DNA from 2 places in the Maricaulis sp. MIT060901 genome. Region 2 is predicted to be linked to the other one. Evidence: predicted binding sites of a transcription regulator. Region 2 holds the regulator's gene; the other holds the start of a gene.

Region 1 (9,650 bases), 640 kb from region 2:
GCGTTCCAGCGACGGCATGCGGTCATATGGCAGGGCCTCGGTGTCATCGAAACCGTCCAGCGCGCCCAGCAGATAGCGCATCGTGTTGCGCAGCTTGCGATAGGCGTCGACGCTGGTCTGCAGGATCTCCTCGGAGATACGCAGATCCATCGTGAACTCCTGGGCTGCCACCCAGAGACGCATGATCTCGATGCCGTATTTCTTGGCAATCTCGTTGGGGGCCAGCGTATTGCCCAGCGACTTGGACATCTTGCGGCCATCGCCGGCCATGACAAATCCGTGGGTCAGAACACCATTATAGGGCGCACGTCCACGCGTACCGCAGCTCTCCAGCAGGGAGGACTGGAACCAGCCGCGATGCTGGTCAGACCCTTCCAGGTAGAGATCCGCCGGCCATTTCTGGCTCTTGCGGTCCTCCAGAGAGAACGCGTGTGTGGAACCACTGTCAAACCAGACATCCAGGATGTCGGTGACCTTCTCCCATTCATCGGCCTTGTAATCGCTGCCCAGGAAATCCTCGGAGGGACGTTCGAACCAGGCGTCGGCGCCCTCTTCCTCGACGGCGCGGACAATGCGTTCATGGACCTTGTGGTCGTTAAGAACGTGGCCCGTGCCCTTTTCGACAAACATGGTCAGCGGCACGCCCCAGGCACGCTGGCGCGAGACCAGCCAGTCCGGGCGCCCCTCGACCATGGAACGGATGCGGTTTTCTGCCTGCGGCGGCGTCCATTCGGTCTCGCCGATGGCCTTGAGCGCCGCTTCACGCAGCGTGCCGCCCGTCTTCATCGGGCGATCGATGGCGATGAACCACTGCTGCGTATTGCGGAAGATGACTGGAGCCTTGGACCGCCAGGAGTGCGGATAGGAGTGTTCCAGACGACCGCGCGCCAGCAGTTTGCCCTGCTCGATCAGCTGATCCATCACCGCCTTGTTGGCCGGACCGTCCTGGCCCTGTTTCTTGCCGTCCAGGCGGATGATGTGCAGGCCGGCAAACAGCGGGATGTGATCGTAATACGACCCGTCCTCGCCCACCATGTGCGGAACCGGCTGTTGCTTGTCATGCCATTCCGGATTTTCCATCCAGGCAACATAGTCCTCCGCGCCATGGCTGGGGGCCGTGTGGACAAAGCCCGTACCGGCTTCGTCAGTGACGTGGTCACCCGCCAGCAGCGGCACCGGATAGTTCCAGAACCGATCTGCCTCGAACAGCGGGTGCGAACAGACCAGGCCGGACGGATCGACATTGCAGATCCGGTCAGCGCGCTCGATGAAAGCGGCTTCCTTGGTTTCTTCCCACAGATTGTCGGCGACGATCAGCGTGTCACCCGGCATCGACCAGGGCGCAAAATCCGTCGCCTTCATCGCGGTGATCTTGTAGAGGCCGTAACGCACGTCCGGCGAATAGCAGATCGCCTTGTTGCCCGGGATCGTCCACGGGGTGGTCGTCCAGATGACGACATGGGCACCGACACATTCCTTGGGAACCGCCGAGCCATCCTTGCGAACACCTCGGACCGGGAATTTCACGAAGATCGTGGAAGACGTCTTGTCCTGGTACTCGACCTCGGCCTCGGCCAGGGCGGTCTGTTCGACCGGCGACCACATCACCGGTGCAGAGCCGGAAAAGACGAGACCCTGTTCAACGAATTTCAGGAATTCGCGCACGATCGCGGCTTCCGCAGAAAAAGCCATCGTGGTGTAGGGATCATTCCACTCGCCGGCGACGCCGAGGCGTTTGAACTCGTCACGCTGAACGCCAACCCATTCCTCGGCATACTCACGACAGGCTGCGCGGAACTCCTTTTTCGGAACGTCATCCTTGCGCTTGCCCTTGGCGCGGAAATTCTGTTCGACCTTCCATTCGATCGGCAGGCCGTGACAGTCCCAGCCCGGACGGTAAGGCGCATCAAAGCCCAGCATCTGGTGCGAGCGAACGACGATGTCCTTGAGGATCTTGTTCTGACCCGTACCGATATGGATGTGACCATTGGCATAGGGTGGGCCGTCATGCAGGACCCAGCGCTCGCGGCCTTCGCTCTGCGCGCGCAGGTTTTCGTAGACGTTCAGTTCTTCCCAGCGCGCCAGCCATTCAGGCTCCTTCTTGGGCAGACCGGCCCGCATGGGGAAATCGGTCTCAGGAAGGAAAAGCGTCGGGCGGTAATCGCGGGTGGTCTCGGTGCCGTTATCGGCCGTGGTATCCGTCATCGGATTCAGTCCCTGGAATATGGATCAATTACAAACGTGTTCGCACTACCCGGAACTGCGAGCATCAAGCCCGGCAGCCCGGGCCGATAATTCGGCGCGCCGCTATGGCCGCAGCCATATTCTCGAACGTCGTATGCAATTCAGATTGGACCATGCACCGCGTGTAACAGAGGCCGTCAGGACGGTCCAGCCGCAGCGCTCAGCAAGTCGCGCGCTGTTGCCGCATCCGTTGCGATCTGTGCCTTCAGCGCATCCAGCCCGTCAAACTTCATCTCGGGCCGGATAAAGGCTTCGAAGGCGACGCTGAGTGTCTTGCCATACAGATCGCCGTCAAAGTCGAAGAGATGTATTTCGAAGCGCTCGGTCAGCCCGTCCACTGTGGGGCGATAGCCGAAATTGGCGACAGCCGGGCGTTCCGCCGCTTCGCCATCAATGCCCACGCGCACAGCATAGACACCGTGTTCGGGACGAACATAATCAGACATGTCGACATTGGCGGTGGGGAAACCGATCGTGCGGCCACGCTTGTCGCCGTGGGCGACTTCCCCCTCAACGACCCAGCTCTGGCCCATCAACACCCTCACGGCATCCATGGCGCCGTCAGCGATGGCCTTGCGAATACGGGTCGAGGAGATCTTGTCGACACCATTGTCCAGCAGCTCGGCAAAATCGGTGCGAATGCCGCGAGCATCGCCGAAAGCGGTCAGATCCTTGGTCGTTCCGGCGCGGCGGTGGCCAAAGTGGAAATCAGCGCCAGTCACTACACCGCAAACGCCCAGCCCCTGGTTAAGCACGTCCTCGACAAAGACTTGCGGCGACATCTGGGCCATCGCCGCATTGAATTCGAGCTGGAAGACGTGGGACACGCCCAGCGCGGCAAGCCGCGCATTGCGGCCGCCAGCACTCATGATGCGGAAAGGCGGCGCGTCAGGCGCAAAGAAGCGTCGCGGGTGCGGCTGAAACAAAGCGACGCCCAGCGGGGCATCCATGGCTTCGGCCAGCTCTCGCGCCCGCTCGATCACCACCTGGTGTCCTGCATGCACGCCATCGAAATTGCCCAGGGCAATGACACAGCCCCGTCCCTCAGCCTCGATGGCGTTATATCCGTCCCAGACGCGCAAGTGTTACGCGTCCTTTTTCTTGCGGCGCTTGCGGACCATGACCTCGGCTTCCGCGCGCATCAGCTCCTTGCCGTCGGCCATGCACACACAATCCATAACCGCCTTACGGGATTTCAGGTCAACCGATTTGACGGTCACGCGGGTGGTCACCTCGTCACCGATCCGGGTCGGTAGGGCAAAGCGCATGTTCAGCCCGAGGAAGATCGCCCCCGGTCCCGGGAGCTGGTTTCCAAGCACACCGGAAATGAATGATGCGATCAGTGCACCATGTGCAATTCGACCGCGAAAAGGCGTTTTGCGCGCAAATTCTTCGTCCATGTGCACGGGATTGTAATCACCGGACACTTTGGCAAACAGTTCCAAATCTTCTTCAGAAACCACTCTAACTGCCTCAGCAGAAAGGCCAATTTCCATATCTTCAAGTTCAATACCGGTCTGTTCGGACATGCGACTCTCCGTATTTTTTCCCGCTTTAACCGATTTTTATCCGCGCTTGTCTAGGGTTCACCTGAAGACAGCACAAAAAGCTGTCCTTGTGGAAGAACACGCCGAGTGGATGGAGACTACGTATGGCTGTCGAAATGACTATGCCGATCCTGGTAGTAGACGACTACAAAACCATGATCCGCATCATTCGCAACCTGCTCAAGCAGATTGGATTCGAGAACGTCGATGACGCTGCGGACGGGCAAGAAGCTTTCGAGAAAATGCAGAAGAACAAGTACGGTCTGGTAATCTCAGACTGGAACATGGAGCCGATGACCGGCTACGAGCTTCTGCAGAAAGTGCGCGCCGATGAGGGGCTCAAATCGACCCCGTTCATCATGGTTACAGCAGAGTCCAAAACGGAAAACGTGGTTGCCGCCAAAAAGGCCGGCGTCAACAACTACATCGTTAAGCCGTTCAATGCTGGAACGCTCAAATCGAAAATGTCAGCGGTACTGGGCGATTTCTAAGCCCGCCATGTTCGCTGAACGATGAATTGAGTTTGCAAAGGAAGGAGGGCCCCATGCCCGCCGCCAATGTTGCCGCGCAGGTTCGGACTTCGCTCGCCACTCTCAAGGCCAGCGATCTACAAGACGCGCAGATCATGGAAGTGCTGAAACTGGCACACCAGCTGACCGATACGATGAAGCTGTTCTTCAGCTCCCTCGATCAGTCGATCTGCCAAGAGTTCAACTATATCGCGGATTACATCTCCCGGACGCGCGACGAAATCGCCGCCCTGCGTCCCAACGATATCAAGCGAGAACGCATCCCGACCGCGGGTGCCGAGCTGGAAGCCGTCGTCACGGACACTGAAAAGGCCACCGAGGTCATCATGTCCGCTGCAGAATCCGTTCTGTGTGACGAGGAGACCGACTACGACAACTACCGGGCCAATGTTGAAGCCAAGATGATGGAAATCATCGAAAGCTGCAGCTTCCAGGACCTGGCCGGACAGCGCGTATCCAAAGTGGTCGGTAGTCTCCGCCACGTTGAAGACCGCGTCGCCCGCTTCGCCGAAGTCATGGGCGTCCGTGACGCCGATGGCGGACCGCAGGAAGAAACGGCTGAGGAAAAACGCAATCGCGAACAACTCCTCAATGGTCCGGCAATCGGTGGACCGGAAACCAGCCAGGACGACATTGATGCGATGTTTGCCGATGCTGGTGGCGATGCCGCCCTCGACCAGGGTTCGATCGACTCCCTGTTCGACTAAGACCAGACCAGTTGCGGCGCGATCCAGCGTGCCTCAACACCATATTCCGCAAGGATTGCGACGACGGTTTCAGGGCTGAAACCGTCGTCTCGCATTTCAGCCTGCAGAATACCGCCCGCAATCAGCATGGCATCTACCCCTGCCCGCGCCGCGCCTTCGATGTCGGTTTCCGGACCATCGCCGATGGCCAGCACCCGCTCCGGATCGACGGCCCCACCATTTCGCGCTAGCGCTTCGAACGCCAACCGGTAGATCGGTTGGTGAGGCTTGCCTGCGACGATGCTGGAACCACCCATCTCGCGATAATAACGCGCGATCGCGCCAGCACAGAAAATCATCTGATCCCCCGCCTGAACGATAATGTCCGGATTGGCGCAGACCAGGTCCAGCTTGCGCGCCAGGGCGACCTCCAATACCTGCTGATAATGCTCCGGGCGACCATTCCAGTAATCGTCCGGCCCGGTACAGGTGATGAAGTCGGCCTCTTCAATCCCGACAAACTCCAGGCCCAGCCCCTCATAAAGGGCCTCATCCCAGTCCGGCCCGATCTTGAAGGCCTTGCCTTGGGATCGCTTCACCAGCTCTTCGTGGATCGCATCGCCGGAGGTCACCGCACAGTCCCAGGCGTCCTCGGGAAAGCCCATTTCCGCCAGCGCTTCGAGCAGGCTGGGATGACGGCGGGGTGAATTGGACACCAGACAGACCCGCCCGCCCTGTTTGCGATATTCCTGAAGGGCTTCAACTGCGGGCGGGAGCAGGCTTCGGCCATCACGGATCACGCCCCACACATCACAGAACAGGGCGTCGTATCGATTGGCAATTTCACTGAGCTTGGTCATGTCCGCCTTCAAGCAGGCACCCGGGTGAGCGTCAATCGTTAAACGGCGACACTCACCTCAGACTCCGCTTCCGGCTCGATCACATCATCCTTCACCGGCCGCGGGGAGCCAAAGAGATGACCCTGGCCATAGGCCACATCGAACTCGAGCACTTCAACGACCGTGCCCTCTTCCTCGACGCGGTCGGCGATCAGATCGATGCCACTACGCGCAAACAGGCCCGCAACGTCCTCGTGGGCGATATCACCGGCATCCACGCCCGCGATGCGCTCGAAATTATCGATCGCGGTCAGCAGACGCTCGCCACCAATCTTCGCGAACCGCACCCCCGCACGCTGCATCTCGTCGAGATCGAGATCGACATTCATCACCTGGTCCACCGAGAAGCGGAAGCCGAAATCGGCCATGCGCGCCATATTGCGGGCGGCGACGGCGTCACGCTCGACAAAGGCTTTCTGGGACACCTCGAAAATGATCGAGCCAGCCAGGTGTTTGTGCTGGCGGATAAAGTCCAGGAAGGTCGGGAAGAAGGTCTCGTCCGACAGGGAATTCAGGGAGATATTGCAGAAGATCGCGATCTTACGGTCCTGCGAGGTCAGCCGGCGCACAATCTGGACACAGCGGAACAGCAGGAGATTGTCGACTTCAGTCATCAGGCCGGCCCGCTCGGCGGCCTCGATGAAACTGCCCGGGGTGATTACCCGGCCCGTCGCATCACGCAAGCGGGTGAAACTCTCATAAAAGGCGATCCGGCGCTGTGGCAGGGTCACAATGGGTTGCAGATACAGGTCGACACGATTGTCTTCCAGCGCATCCCTCACTGTCTCGATATCCGCAGAGGAACCGGTTTCGCCACCAGCAGCCAGGATTTCTTCCGGTACTTCGCCAACCCGGCGGACCAGGTCTTCCAGCACCCGCACCTCGTGAACGAGGGCATTGTCGCGCTCAACCGATTCGGCGCGCAGCTCGTCAGTAATCTCGTCGAGGCGCGACTGGGCAGCCTGGAATTCTTCCACCAGGGCCAGGTTTGCGGCCTTCAATTCATGGATCTCGTCTTCCATGGCCTTTCGCTCTGCAGCGCGTGCCGCGGCGCTATGTGCCATGCCTGCAACGATAAATACGATCGCACCCATCATCCAGGCGGAGGCCGAATTCATTAGCCCAAGATACTCAAACCCCAAGGCCGCCACGACTGCGATCATGACGTAGGTGAGTACGATAAGAATGTCTGCTGCCTTGGACATCCGGTCCTCATTCTGCAACGAATCGGCACTTCTCGCCGAAGGTTAAGCTGTGTCGCAGCGGGTTTTCGTTTGGTTAACGAAGGTAAACCCGAAGCCTGTCCTGGGGAGATATCAGCAAAAGAAAATGCGGCCCAGACAGGCCGGGCCGCATAAATCTCATTTGTTATGCATGACTTAGGACGTGATGTGCGGACGGATCAGGATTTCGACCCGACGGTTCTCCTGGCGGCCATAGGCCGTGTCATTGGAAGCGATCGGGGAACGCTCGCCCATGCCACCCACGTAAAACCGGTCACGCATGACGTCCTGGGCGATGAGATAACCGGCCACCGCCGAAGCGCGCTGCTCGGAGAGGCGCTGATTGTATTCCGCCGGACCGGTGCTGTCGGCGTGTCCAACCACATCGACATAAGTCGCCGGATAACGGTTGAGAACGACAGAGACGTCATTGAGGATCGCGTAGAATTGCGGCTGGATACTCGAGGAATTGGTGTCGAAGGTGACATCACCCGGCATGATCAGACGCAGATTATTGCCTTCACGGCGGACACCGACGCCCGTATCGCTGAGCGCCATGCGCATGGCTTCTTCCTGGCGATCCATATAGTTGCCGATAGCACCGCCGGCGAGCGCACCGATACCAGCACCGATCAGGGCATTGGTACGACCCTCATCGGAGTCGGATGTGTTGGTCAGATAACCCAGTACAGCACCCGTGGCGGCTCCCAGCAGAACGCCGCGACCGGTGTAGTTCGGACGCGTTTCACCCGTGACCGGGTCCGTGGTCGTGCAGGCGGTCATGGCCAGGGCCGCGACGCCAACTACTGCAATACGAAAATTCATAACTCTTACCTCTCAAAGAGTGCCTGTTGGCGCCCATACTACGCACAAATGCGACAAGCATTCCATGTCTGGGCATATCGTCAACTGAATGAACGCAAGCTGATCAGATTTCCCGGCGCTGTCACTGGGAAAAAGAGTCACGCCCTGCCCTTGACGGTTCTGTCCCCACTGCTTAAGTCCGCCCTGTTAGCAGTCGACTGGGGTGAGTGCTAACGCCGAAATCCCCAGTCACTGCAGGAAATTCAATCAGTCCTCTTGTTGGAGAAAAACCAAGATGACCTTTCGTCCTTTGCATGACCGCGTGCTCGTAAAGCGCGTCGAAGAAGAGTCCAAGACCGCTGGCGGCATCATCATTCCGGATACCGCTAAAGAAAAGCCGCAAGAAGGCGAAGTCGTTGCTGTTGGTGGCGGTGCCATCAAGGAAGACGGCTCTGTTCGCGCGCTCGACGTCAAGGCTGGCGACCGCATCCTGTTCGGCAAGTGGTCCGGCACGGAAGTTTCCATCGGCGGCGACGAGCTGCTGATCATGAAAGAGTCCGACATCCTGGGCATCATGGAAGCCTAAGCGGCTTTTCCAAAACTCCCAGCTCCTCAGATAAGGAATAAGCCCAATGGCTGCTAAAGACGTATATTTCTCCTCCGATGCCCGCGACCGCATGCTCAAGGGCGTCGACATCCTTGCCAACGCTGTAAAAGTCACGCTCGGCCCGAAAGGCCGTAACGTCGTGATCGAAAAGTCTTTCGGCGCTCCGCGCACCACGAAGGACGGCGTATCTGTCGCCAAGGAAATCGAACTGGCTGACAAGTTCGAGAACATGGGCGCCCAGATGATCCGCGAAGTTGCGTCCAAGACGAACGACGTCGCTGGTGACGGCACCACGACCGCTACGGTTCTGGCTCAGTCCATCGTCCGCGAAGGCATGAAGTCTGTTGCGGCCGGCATGAACCCGATGGATCTGAAGCGCGGCATCGACAAGGCGACCGCGATCATCGTCGAGGACATCAAGGCCCAGGCGACCCCGATCAAGGGTTCCGACGAAGTTGCGCAGGTCGGCACGATCTCCGCTAACGGCGACGCCCAGATCGGTAAAGACATCGCGCACGCGATGGAGAAAGTCGGCAATGAAGGCGTCATCACCGTCGAGGAAGCCAAGTCTCTCGAGACCGAGCTGGACGTTGTTGAAGGCATGCAGTTCGACCGCGGCTACCTGTCTCCGTACTTCATCACGGATGCAGACAAGATGCAGGCCGACATGGAAGAGCCGTTCATCCTGCTGCACGAAAAGAAGCTGACTTCCCTGCAGCCGATGCTGCCGATCCTCGAATCTGTTGTTCAGTCCGGCCGTCCGCTGCTGATCATCGCCGAGGACGTTGAAGGCGAAGCCCTGGCGACGCTGGTTGTCAACAAGCTGCGTGGTGGTCTGAAGATCGCTGCTGTCAAGGCTCCGGGCTTCGGCGATCGCCGCAAGGCCATGCTGGAAGACATCGCCATCCTGACCGGTGGCCAGGTCATCTCCGAAGATCTCGGCATCAAGCTGGAAACGGTTTCCCTGGAGATGCTGGGCACGGCCAAGCGCGTCAACATCACCAAGGACGACACCACGATCGTTGACGGTGCTGGCGAGCGTGCTGACATCGAAGCGCGTGTTGGCCAGATCCGCCGCCAGATCGAGGAAACCTCTTCGGACTACGACCG
Region 2 (9,650 bases):
GGCCATTTCCAGCCCCCCAGCGCACTCCCGCCATCTGTCTTTTCCCTCATTCGGGATTATTTTTCCAGTGCAGCGCGCTGAATTTCAGACAATTCCGCGACGCCGGCCTTGGCCAGGCTGAAGAGCTCGAGGAAGTCCGCTTCTGCCATCGGACGGTCCTCGGCCGTTGCCTGGACTTCAACGATGCCGCCGTCGGACGTCAGCACGAAATTGGCATCGGCATCGGCGGAACTGTCTTCCTCGTATTCCAGGTCGAGACGGGTTTCGCCGTCAATCACACCACAGGAAATCGCCGCCAGCTGACCGTAGACCGGGTCGCTTTTCAGCACGCCTTCCTCGATCAGATAGGCCGTCGCCATTTTCAGCGCGACCCAGGCACCGGTGATCGCTGCCGTACGCGTGCCGCCATCGGCCTGGATTACATCACAATCGACCGTGATCTGGCGCTCGCCCAGAGCTTGCAGATCAATGACAGCCCGCAGGGAACGGCCGATCAGGCGCTGAATTTCCTGGGTGCGACCGCTCTGCTTGCCTGACGTCGCCTCACGGCGCATGCGTGAGTGCGTGGAACGCGGCAGCATGCCGTATTCCGCTGTTACCCAGCCCTTGTTGGAGCCACGCATCCACGGCGGCACATTGTTCTCGACACTGGCGGTACACAGGACGTGCGTATTACCGAACTTGGCCAGGCAGGAGCCTTCGGCGTAACGCGTCACATTGGTTTCCAGGGTGACTTCGCGCATTTGGTCGCGCACACGTCCATCAGGTCTCATCGATATCTCCAGAGTGTTGTTGGGGAGCTGGTAGCGGGCTTTTTCCATCGCATCAAGCAATCGCCGCCTGTACGCATGGGAATTGAAGATCCGGCCGGATTTGCCTAAGTCATCTGTATGACCATGACCGGATCGACTTCGCCCCTGGCCTCGCTCGACGAGCGCATGCGCATGATCTTTCGCGAGATCGTGGAGAGCTATCTGACCACGGGTGAGCCGGTGGGCTCGCGTACCCTGTCCCAGACCGGTCGTGTGACACTGTCGCCCGCCTCCATCCGCAATACGATGGCAGATCTGGCCCAGCTGGGCTTGCTGTCTGCCCCGCACCAGAGCGCCGGGCGCATGCCCACGCACATGGGCCTGCGCCTGTTTGTGGATGGCCTACTGCAGGTCGGGGAACTGTCAACACAGGAACGGCGCAATATCGAGGGCAAGGTCATGAGCTCGGCCCAATCGGTCGAGGATGTGCTCTCGGAAGCTTCCTCCATGCTGTCTGGCCTGGCCGGAGGCGCGGGGCTGGTGGTTACACCGAAACAGGAAGCGCCGCTGCGCCATATCGAATTTGTGCCGCTGTCGAATGTCGAGACACTCGCCGTGCTCGTCTTCGCCGATGGCACGGTCGAGAACCGCCTCATGCCGACCCCGGCGGGCACCCTGCCGGCAACGCTGATCGAGGCTGGAAATTATCTCTCCGCCCGGCTCAAGGGCCGCACGCTGGGCGAGGCCCGGACCGCCATCGCCGAGGAGCTGGCCCAGCAGAAGACCGCGCTCGATGAAGCCGCGAAGTCCCTGGTCACACGCGGCCTGGCGGAATGGGGTGGCAGCGGCGAGGACCGCGCCCTGATTGTGCGTGGCCAGGCGCGACTGCTGGAAAATGTCGAGGCCAGCGAAGACCTGGAACGTATCCGCCTGCTTTTCGACGACCTGGAACGCAAGCAGGAACTGATCGCCCTGATGGACAAGGCCAGGGACGCCGAGGGTGTTCGCCTGTTCATCGGTGCGGAAAATCCGCTTTTCAGCTTGTCGGGTTCCAGTGTGATCGTGGCTCCCTATATGAATAGCGAACAGCAGATTGTCGGCGCGTTAGGTGTAATTGGCCCCACGCGTTTGAACTATGCCCGTGTTATCCCCCTCGTCGACTATACCGCCCGAGTGGTCGGACAGATCCTCGACGGGAACCGAAAGTAAAAGAGACCACACGAAGATGAGTGACGAAAACAACAACATCTCCGATGAGGAACAGACCCCGGAAGCCGCTGCCGAAGAGGCTGTCGCCGCCGAGGAAACGACCGAAGACGGCAAGTCCGTGGAACAGCTGGAAGCCGAGCTGGACGATCTGCGTGACCGCCTTTTGCGCGCCGTCGCCGAGGAACAGAACACCCGCCGCCGCGCGGAACGGGAAAAAGCCGATACGCGCGAATACGCGATCACCAGCTTTGCCCGTGACATGCTGGATGTCGCCGACAACCTCAACCGTGCCGTCAGCGCTGTTGATGAGAGCGCACTGGATGGCGCGTCCGACGCTTTCAAGAACCTCATCGAGGGCGTGGCCATGACCGAACGGGCCCTGCTGTCCAAGATGGAAGGCCATGGCATCAAGAAGGTCGACCCGGCACCGGGCGAGGCCTTTGACCCGAATATCCACCAGGCCGTGGCCCAGATCCCGTCGGATCAGCCCAATGGCACGATCGCCTCGGTCATGCAGATCGGCTACACGATCGGCAAGCGCACTCTGCGTGCGGCCATGGTTGCGGTATCTGCCGGTGCGCCGGCCGGTGGCGGTGATACACCCCCCGCAGGCGGCAGCGTGGATGTGAAGGCCTAGACCTCACGCCGCCTCAAAAATTCGCCAGATCCACGAGAAGCGCGCGCCAAACGGCGGGCGCTTTTGTTTGGGGTCTCACTGCAGCATTTCACTCGTGCTGAGACAACTCGTGCTGGGCGACACCTGGGCCCAGCTGGCGACCGCTTCCACGTCCTGGACATATTGAAAATGCGGCTCCGAGCTGGTGTCACCGCGAGGCATAACCGAGACAACACCAGTAATACCATCTCGTTCAACCAAAACCTCGATTGGATGATGGATATCCCCATAACCGCCGCTGACATGGCGAATAAGAGTGTTGCCCGGCGCTAATCCGGCCAGAGCTGCCGGGCCATCAACGCGCACATCAGAAATCAGCCCCGGTTCCTGCTCTGATAGGCTCCATCCGGTGTCAAATGTCGGCCAAAGCCCCTCAGCCAGTGTGAATTCGGTGCCGCTAATGGCTATGCGACAGGGCAACAGCTGTTCAAGTGTGGAACCTGCGGCAATTTCCGCTCTTAACTCATTGCTTTCAACAGCGGACCAGAACCGGTCTTCGGTCAAAACCTCATCCGCTGAGAGCATTAGTGTCCTCACAAATCGGGCAATCCCATCTCCGTCCAAACCTCCGTCCGAATACACGTGGACGAGAAACGCAGCCAAAACCCCATGATCATAATCAAGAATCTCCGGGGTGCGATCCACTGACCGATTTTGTAGCGCGGCATTCAATCGCGCGATTATTGCTGAGGAAGGTGAAACACCGTGGCCTACGAACTCATTCCAAGCCAGATACTCCGCAAGCCCCTCACCGATCCAAATCGGCGTTGAAGCCGGGTCATACTGCCCCAACCTTCCAGGTACCCAAGTATGGGCTGCCTCATGGAGCAAAAGTAAAGATAACCTCTGCGGGGTTATAGAGGCATCAAATAGCGCAATCTGCGCGTTCTCACGGGCCTCTCCTGCATAACTCCCGAATTGCGCGGCGGTCGTGTTAGACTCTAAAACATACGCTTTGTATCCAGAAACTTGTCCGCCCGCTTCGAATGCCTCGGATAAATTCCTGAGCCCAGCCTCCAGCACGGCAGCCGCGAATCCCTCCGTCGTCGTCGATATCGTCGCTCTCTCATCACCAAGATGGTAGATCGCCACCCTGGCAGGGTCAGACGAATGAATGGATGCTTCGACCCAACTACCAACACCGAGCAGAGCAAATCTGGCGTCGTCGAACCGTTCGACCAACCATCGCCCCTCACCAAGCTCAGTCCCTGTTGAAAACACGGACGATCGCCCACGAAGGGATTCACCTAGTACAATCTCTGTTTCCCCAAACCGAAACGGTTGCCCATTTTCATCAAATGGTCGCATCGCAAGAAACAGCGCTAACCCATCTGCAAAGATGTTGTCGGATGAGGCCAGGATTGCGCTGCATTCGGACAGCATCGCGGGCGATATTCCTTCGAGCGAGGAGACCGGTGAAACACTGTAGGAGATTTCGATGGAACCCAGCCGGCTTGGCGTCAGGCGAGTCAGTAGTAGATCGTTGATCTTCTCACTGGAAAGGTTGGCGTTCTCATGCCTAGCGACGGTGTACTCCACCCCAGGACAAGCATCCGAGCGTCGGCTCATATCCCGTAGCCATAACTCATGAATCCCGGAGCTCGGGATAACCAGATGAACCTCGAAGGATTGTGTGTTCTCATCCAGTTCGACACGAATAGTTAGCCGGTCGACTGGTGCATCCACCAAGTCTTCCTGACAGCCCGTCACAAGTGAGAGGGTGAGCAGCAAATACAAAAATCGCAACAACGCGCCACTCCCCTTGAGATTGTTTTTGACTTTACCGGTGAAGGTAATCACGTCAACGCGTTAGAGTTCACCGCCAATCGCGCCTCCCATCCATCACGCCGCCTCAAAAATTCGCCAGATCCACGAGAAGCGCTCGCCAAACGGCGGGCGCTTTTGCATGATGTGCCTAGTTCAATTGGGGCTGTAGGCATGATGGGTCTTCCGCAATGGGCGATGGATGTGATGAACATCCTCACCCAGTTTTTCATTCTCGCTGTCGGTATTGGCGTCGCGATCGCCATCCTGATGTATGCACGCGACACCACGCAGACGGCCGATGCGGTGCGTCGCAACTATCCGGTGGTGGGCCGGTTCCGGGGCCTGTTCACGACCCTGGGGGAATTCTTCCGTCAGTATTTCTTCGCCATGGACCGTGAGGAATTGCCCTTCAACCGCGCCGAACGGGACTGGGTCTACCGGTCCTCGCAGGGCAAGGGTGGAACCATCCCGTTCGGCTCGACCAAACCGCTGACCCCCGTCGGCACCGCCATTTTCGTCAATTGCCCCTTTCCGGTTCTCGATGATGATGGCGCCGCCACCAAGCCCTTGCGGATCGGGCCCTTTGCCCGCTCGCCCTACGATGCGCCCAGCTTCTTCAACATCTCGGGCATGAGTTACGGCGCCCTGTCCAAACCAGCGGTGCGGGCCTTGTCGCGCGGCGCGGCCAAGGCGGGTGTCTGGTACAACACAGGTGAGGGCGGCATGTCGCCGATGCACCTGGAGGGAGGATGCGACATCGTCTTCCAGATCGGCACCGCCAAGTATGGCGTGCGCGATGAGCAGGGTAATCTCTCCGACGACAAGCTGCGCGAAGTCGCCGCCACGCCCCAGGTCAAGATGTTCGAACTCAAGCTCTCGCAGGGCGCCAAGCCCGGCAAGGGCGGTATCCTGCCCGCCGAGAAGGTCAATAAGGAAGTCGCCAGGATCCGTGGCATTCCTGTGGGCAAGGCCTCCATTTCACCCAACAGGCATCCAGAAATCGACAGTGTCGAGGACCTGCTGGACATGATTGCCCGCATTCGCGACGTGTCGGGCCTGCCCGTCGGTATCAAGTTTGTTGTCGGCGCCTATGGCTGGCTGGACGAGCTGGCCGTTGCCATCAAGGCCCGTGGCGAGGAAAGCGCGCCCGATTTCATTACCGTGGATAGCGGCGATGGAGGAACCGGTGCCGCCCCTATGGCGCTGATGGACAATGTCGGCCTGCCGATCCGGGAAAGCCTGCCCATGGTCACGGAAATCCTGCGACGCCATGGCCTTCGCGAACGCATCCGCGTCATTGCCTCGGGCAAGCTGATCATTCCCGGTGCCGTCGCCTGGGCGCTCGCCTCCGGCGCTGATTTCGTCCAGTGCGCGCGGGGCTTCATGTTCTCGCTCGGTTGTATCCAGGCGCTGAAATGCCACGAAAACACCTGTCCAACCGGCGTTACCACGCACAAGAAAAGCCTGCAGCGCGGGCTGGTGGTCAAGGACAAGGCCGACCGGGTCGCCGAGTACGCGCATACGGTGGTCAAACATGTCGAGATGATCGCGCATTCCTGCGGGGTATCGGAGCCGCGCGGCCTCAAGCGCAAACATGTCAGGATCGTTCAGGAGCACGGCCGTTCTGTACCGATGACCGATATGCGCTTCATGCCTGTGATGGACGAACTTGACGACAAGGACCTGCCCGAGCAGCACTAGGGGCATGTCGCCGCTTTTCCTGCTCCAGCTTGTTCACACCCTTGTCTTTGCCGTCTGTATAGCGACACTGGGGCCGCTGGGCTGGTATGCCCTGAGCGGCCAGGGCCAGACACTGGCCCTGTGGGCGCTGCTGCCGCCGATCGGTATTTTCGTCGGGCTCCAGCTCAATGGCGGACGCTGTATCCTGCAAACCCTGGCCCGCCGCTGGTCCGGTGTCGCCGAGGATGATCCGCGCTGGGTACGCGACATCCTCTTCCTGCCCGAAAGCTGGGCGGTTCGCGTGGTCAGGATCATGCTGCCGGTATTTATAGTGACGGTCGGGGCGGCCGGGGTGCGTGCCCTGATCTCGATTTAACCTTCACCGGACCGGATGCACGAGGAAATATTATGCGGTGGATATTGTTTTGGTTCGTACTGCTGCTCAGTGCGGCGTTTCTGCTGATTGCCTACAAGCCATTCCGATATCAACGCAGCGATCCGCACTATCGCTGGATCATGCAAAGGGTCGACGAGTCGCGGGCGTCACTCGACCGTGGTGACACGTCCAATTTGCTCATCGACTGGCGACAATTTCCCGGGCCAGCCTGGTCCCATATTTGCGTCGTGGGCGGATACGAAAATGTCAGCGACGTCGCCGACCGCCACAACATCGTCATGTCAAAATTGGACCGCACGCGTTATTCCATACTGGTTTCGGAGTGGGAGGCTGCGGTGCTGATCGCCTACCCAGACACCACGCACCGAGTTTTCTTGCTGCCATACGGCTACCCGCAAGTCCGGCAAGACGAGGCCTACTGCCTAGATCGGGGCAATGTCTAACCCGGGCGTTTGATCACATGTGAGAGAGCAGTATACACGTAGAGGACGTGTACTGGGAGGAATACATGCGGGTACTTTTGTTTTTGGCGGCTCTGTTCGCCGCAGGTTGCGCATCCACCTTGCCGTCAAGTTACAGCTTCGACCCGACCGGCGACGATGCCCTTGTGCTGATCGACCGTTCGCTTGCTCGCGGGCACATGCTCATTCTGGAAGGCGTGGACTTGGAAGCCGGCGCCTTTTCCGGGCCGCGCCGGGTCCTGACCGTCGGGATGGGCAACGAGCTTAACTACGTCCACATCCGAACGCCGCTCGCGGAGTACCAGACCAGTGCCTACGTGACGCAGCTCCCTCCCGGGGACTACGTAATCGCGGGCTATCAGACGATTTCATACCCGAATTCCACCACGGTGTGTTACGGCCGGGGAACGCCGGTTTTCCGGGTCGAGCCGGAAGTGGCCAATGTGCTGGCGATGGGCGGCGTCCGGATCGTCGGGCCGCATGGAATCGAGGATGGCCCGGCTGGGGATAGTATCATTGTCGGCATCCGCGAGGCCTTGTCCGGTTTGTCGGGCATACCGTCAGATATTCGTGTTGTACGCGCTCAACCGATTGCGGAAGTCCGGTGGGAAAGGGAGATGACCGTCGGATCATTTCTCACTGGGGAAAACTGCCCGGAAGCGCGCGGGTTTGAAGTCGTTCGCGACACTAACGAGCACCGAAACACTCCGGCGATTACTCGGGAGACGAAGCCGGAATCGTTACCCGTCGCATCGTCAGATTGATGCGCCCGCCACCCGGGAAGTCGTCTTCGCGGAGCAGTGTCGAGGTGCCCGGATAGATCCGGTCCACACCGTGATAACAGCGGCGTGCATCACCGCCCAGCACGACCACATCGCCGGAGGAGAGGACCATGGACGCCGTCTTGCCGCCTCGCTTCGGGCCGCCGAGGCGGAAACGCGCCTTGTCCCCCAGCGAGATCGAGACCACGGCGGCATCCGTTGCCTCCTCGTCCCAGTCGATATGCATGCCCATCTTGCTGGTGGGCGCATACCAGTTAACCAGACACGCTTCCGGCGGCGCGGGATAATTCGCCACTTCCTGCCAGAGCTGCATCAATCGTGTCGGCAAGGCCGGCCAGGGCGCGCCGGTCTGCGGATGTGACGGCTCATAGCGATAGCCCTTCTCCTTGTCGGTCACCCAGCCTAGCGGACCGAAATTGGTCATCAGCACGGACAGGGGTTGCCCGGTTCGCGGCATGGCCGGGCGCCAGAAAGGCGCGCTGGCGAGCGCACCCAGAACCGCCTGGATCAGCTCGGCCTGGTCGTTCCGACCGAAATATTCGGGCAGGTAGCGAAATCCGTCGGGCATGGAAAAGGCGTCGGTCATACCGAAGATATAGACCGCCACTCCCGCTTTGGTCAGCCCGCTTCCTGCGATCGGCTGGCCCGGTGCATCTCATATGACTGCACAGCATTGAAATTGATTCTGTTACAAGGCTTGCGCTCTCTGCCTGCACTACCTAAATCGCCTATCAACGGCAGGGGTATTCCCCGCCAATCTTGAACCACTGACCGGTGTCGGCATCACCGGTAGCTAACAGACGATCCCCGCGGGGGCTGTCAAACGCGGCGTCTGGCGCTTCGCTCGAAGGTCAGGCCCGGCCGGGACAGTTCCGCCGAGAATACGGAGAGAAAATATGAGTAAGGTCATCGGCATCGACCTTGGTACCACCAATTCCTGTGTCGCAGTGATGGAGGGCGGTCAGCCTAAAGTCATCGAAAACTCCGAAGGCATGCGCACGACGCCGTCCTTCGTGGCCTTCGCCGAAGACGGCGAGCGCCTGATCGGTCAGCCGGCGCGTCGCCAGGCTGTCACCAACCCGGAACAAACCTTCTTCGCCATCAAGCGCCTGATCGGCCGCAACATGGACGATCCGACGGTCCAGAAAGACGCCGGCATGGTGCCTTACAAGATCGTCCCGTCCGACAATAATGCGGCATGGGTCCAGGGCCGCGACAAGAAATACGCGCCGTCCGAAATCTCCGCCTTCATCCTGCAGAAGATGAAAGAGACCGCTGAAAGCTATCTCGGCCAGGGAGTCGACCAGGCTGTCATAACGGTCCCGGCCTATTTCGATGACGCCCAGCGTCAGGCGACCAAGGACGCCGGCAAGATCGCCGGTCTGGAAGTGCTCCGTATCATCAACGAGCCGACCGCAGCGGCCCTGGCTTATGGCCTGGAAAAGAACGACGGCAAGACCATTGCTGTCTTCGACCTCGGCGGCGGTACGTTCGACGTCTCCGTCCTGGAAATCGGCGATGGTGTCTTCGAAGTGAAGGCGACCAATGGCGACACCTTCCTCGGTGGTGAAGACTTCGACCTGCGCATCGTTGAATACCTTGCGGACGAGTTCAAGAAAGAGAACGGCATTGACCTGAAGGCCGACAAGCTGGCTCTCCAGCGCCTCAAGGAAGAAGCGGAGAAAGCCAAGAAAGAGCTGTCTTCTGCGACCTCCTATGAAGTGAACCTGCCCTTCATCACCGCGGACGCGTCCGGCCCGAAACACCTCAACATCAAGCTCTCCCGCGCCAAGCTGGAAGCCCTGGTCGAGGACCTGGTCAAGCGTACGCTGGAGCCGTGCAAGAAAGCCCTGAAAGATGCCGGCCTGTCCGCATCTGACATTGACGATGTGGTGCTGGTCGGCGGTATGACCCGCATGCCGAAAG

The links. The regulator HrcA, encoded in region 2, represses chaperone genes, less so after heat shock. The targets are predictions, from matches to a motif close to GTTAGCANTCNNNNNNNNNGANTGCTAAC.
Region 1: the regulator HrcA is predicted to act here: its motif matches at 8,140-8,168, upstream of groES (co-chaperone GroES).

Annotation. Positions count from the first base shown of each region.
Region 1 covers NZ_CP138920.1:2,261,165-2,270,814, reverse strand. The annotation lists gene ileS (isoleucine--tRNA ligase) at 1-2,205, opposite strand, end outside; gene SIC17_RS11105 (bifunctional riboflavin kinase/FAD synthetase) at 2,382-3,326, opposite strand; gene SIC17_RS11100 (MaoC family dehydratase) at 3,330-3,773, opposite strand; gene SIC17_RS11095 (response regulator) at 3,896-4,282, shown strand; gene SIC17_RS11090 (protein phosphatase CheZ) at 4,336-5,028, shown strand; gene SIC17_RS11085 (TIGR01459 family HAD-type hydrolase) at 5,025-5,867, opposite strand; gene SIC17_RS11080 (EAL domain-containing protein) at 5,906-7,111, opposite strand; gene SIC17_RS11075 (OmpA family protein) at 7,286-7,954, opposite strand; gene groES (co-chaperone GroES) at 8,229-8,519, shown strand; gene groL (chaperonin GroEL) at 8,566-9,650, shown strand, end outside.
Region 2 covers NZ_CP138920.1:1,620,151-1,629,800, forward strand. The annotation lists gene rph (ribonuclease PH) at 57-773, opposite strand; gene hrcA (heat-inducible transcriptional repressor HrcA) at 891-1,961, shown strand; gene grpE (nucleotide exchange factor GrpE) at 1,978-2,598, shown strand; gene SIC17_RS07970 (hypothetical protein) at 2,674-4,437, opposite strand; gene SIC17_RS07975 (FMN-binding glutamate synthase family protein) at 4,576-6,105, shown strand; gene SIC17_RS07980 (hypothetical protein) at 6,110-6,460, shown strand; gene SIC17_RS07985 (hypothetical protein) at 6,505-6,924, shown strand; gene SIC17_RS07990 (hypothetical protein) at 6,990-7,706, shown strand; gene SIC17_RS07995 (alpha-ketoglutarate-dependent dioxygenase AlkB) at 7,657-8,310, opposite strand; gene dnaK (molecular chaperone DnaK) at 8,621-9,650, shown strand, end outside.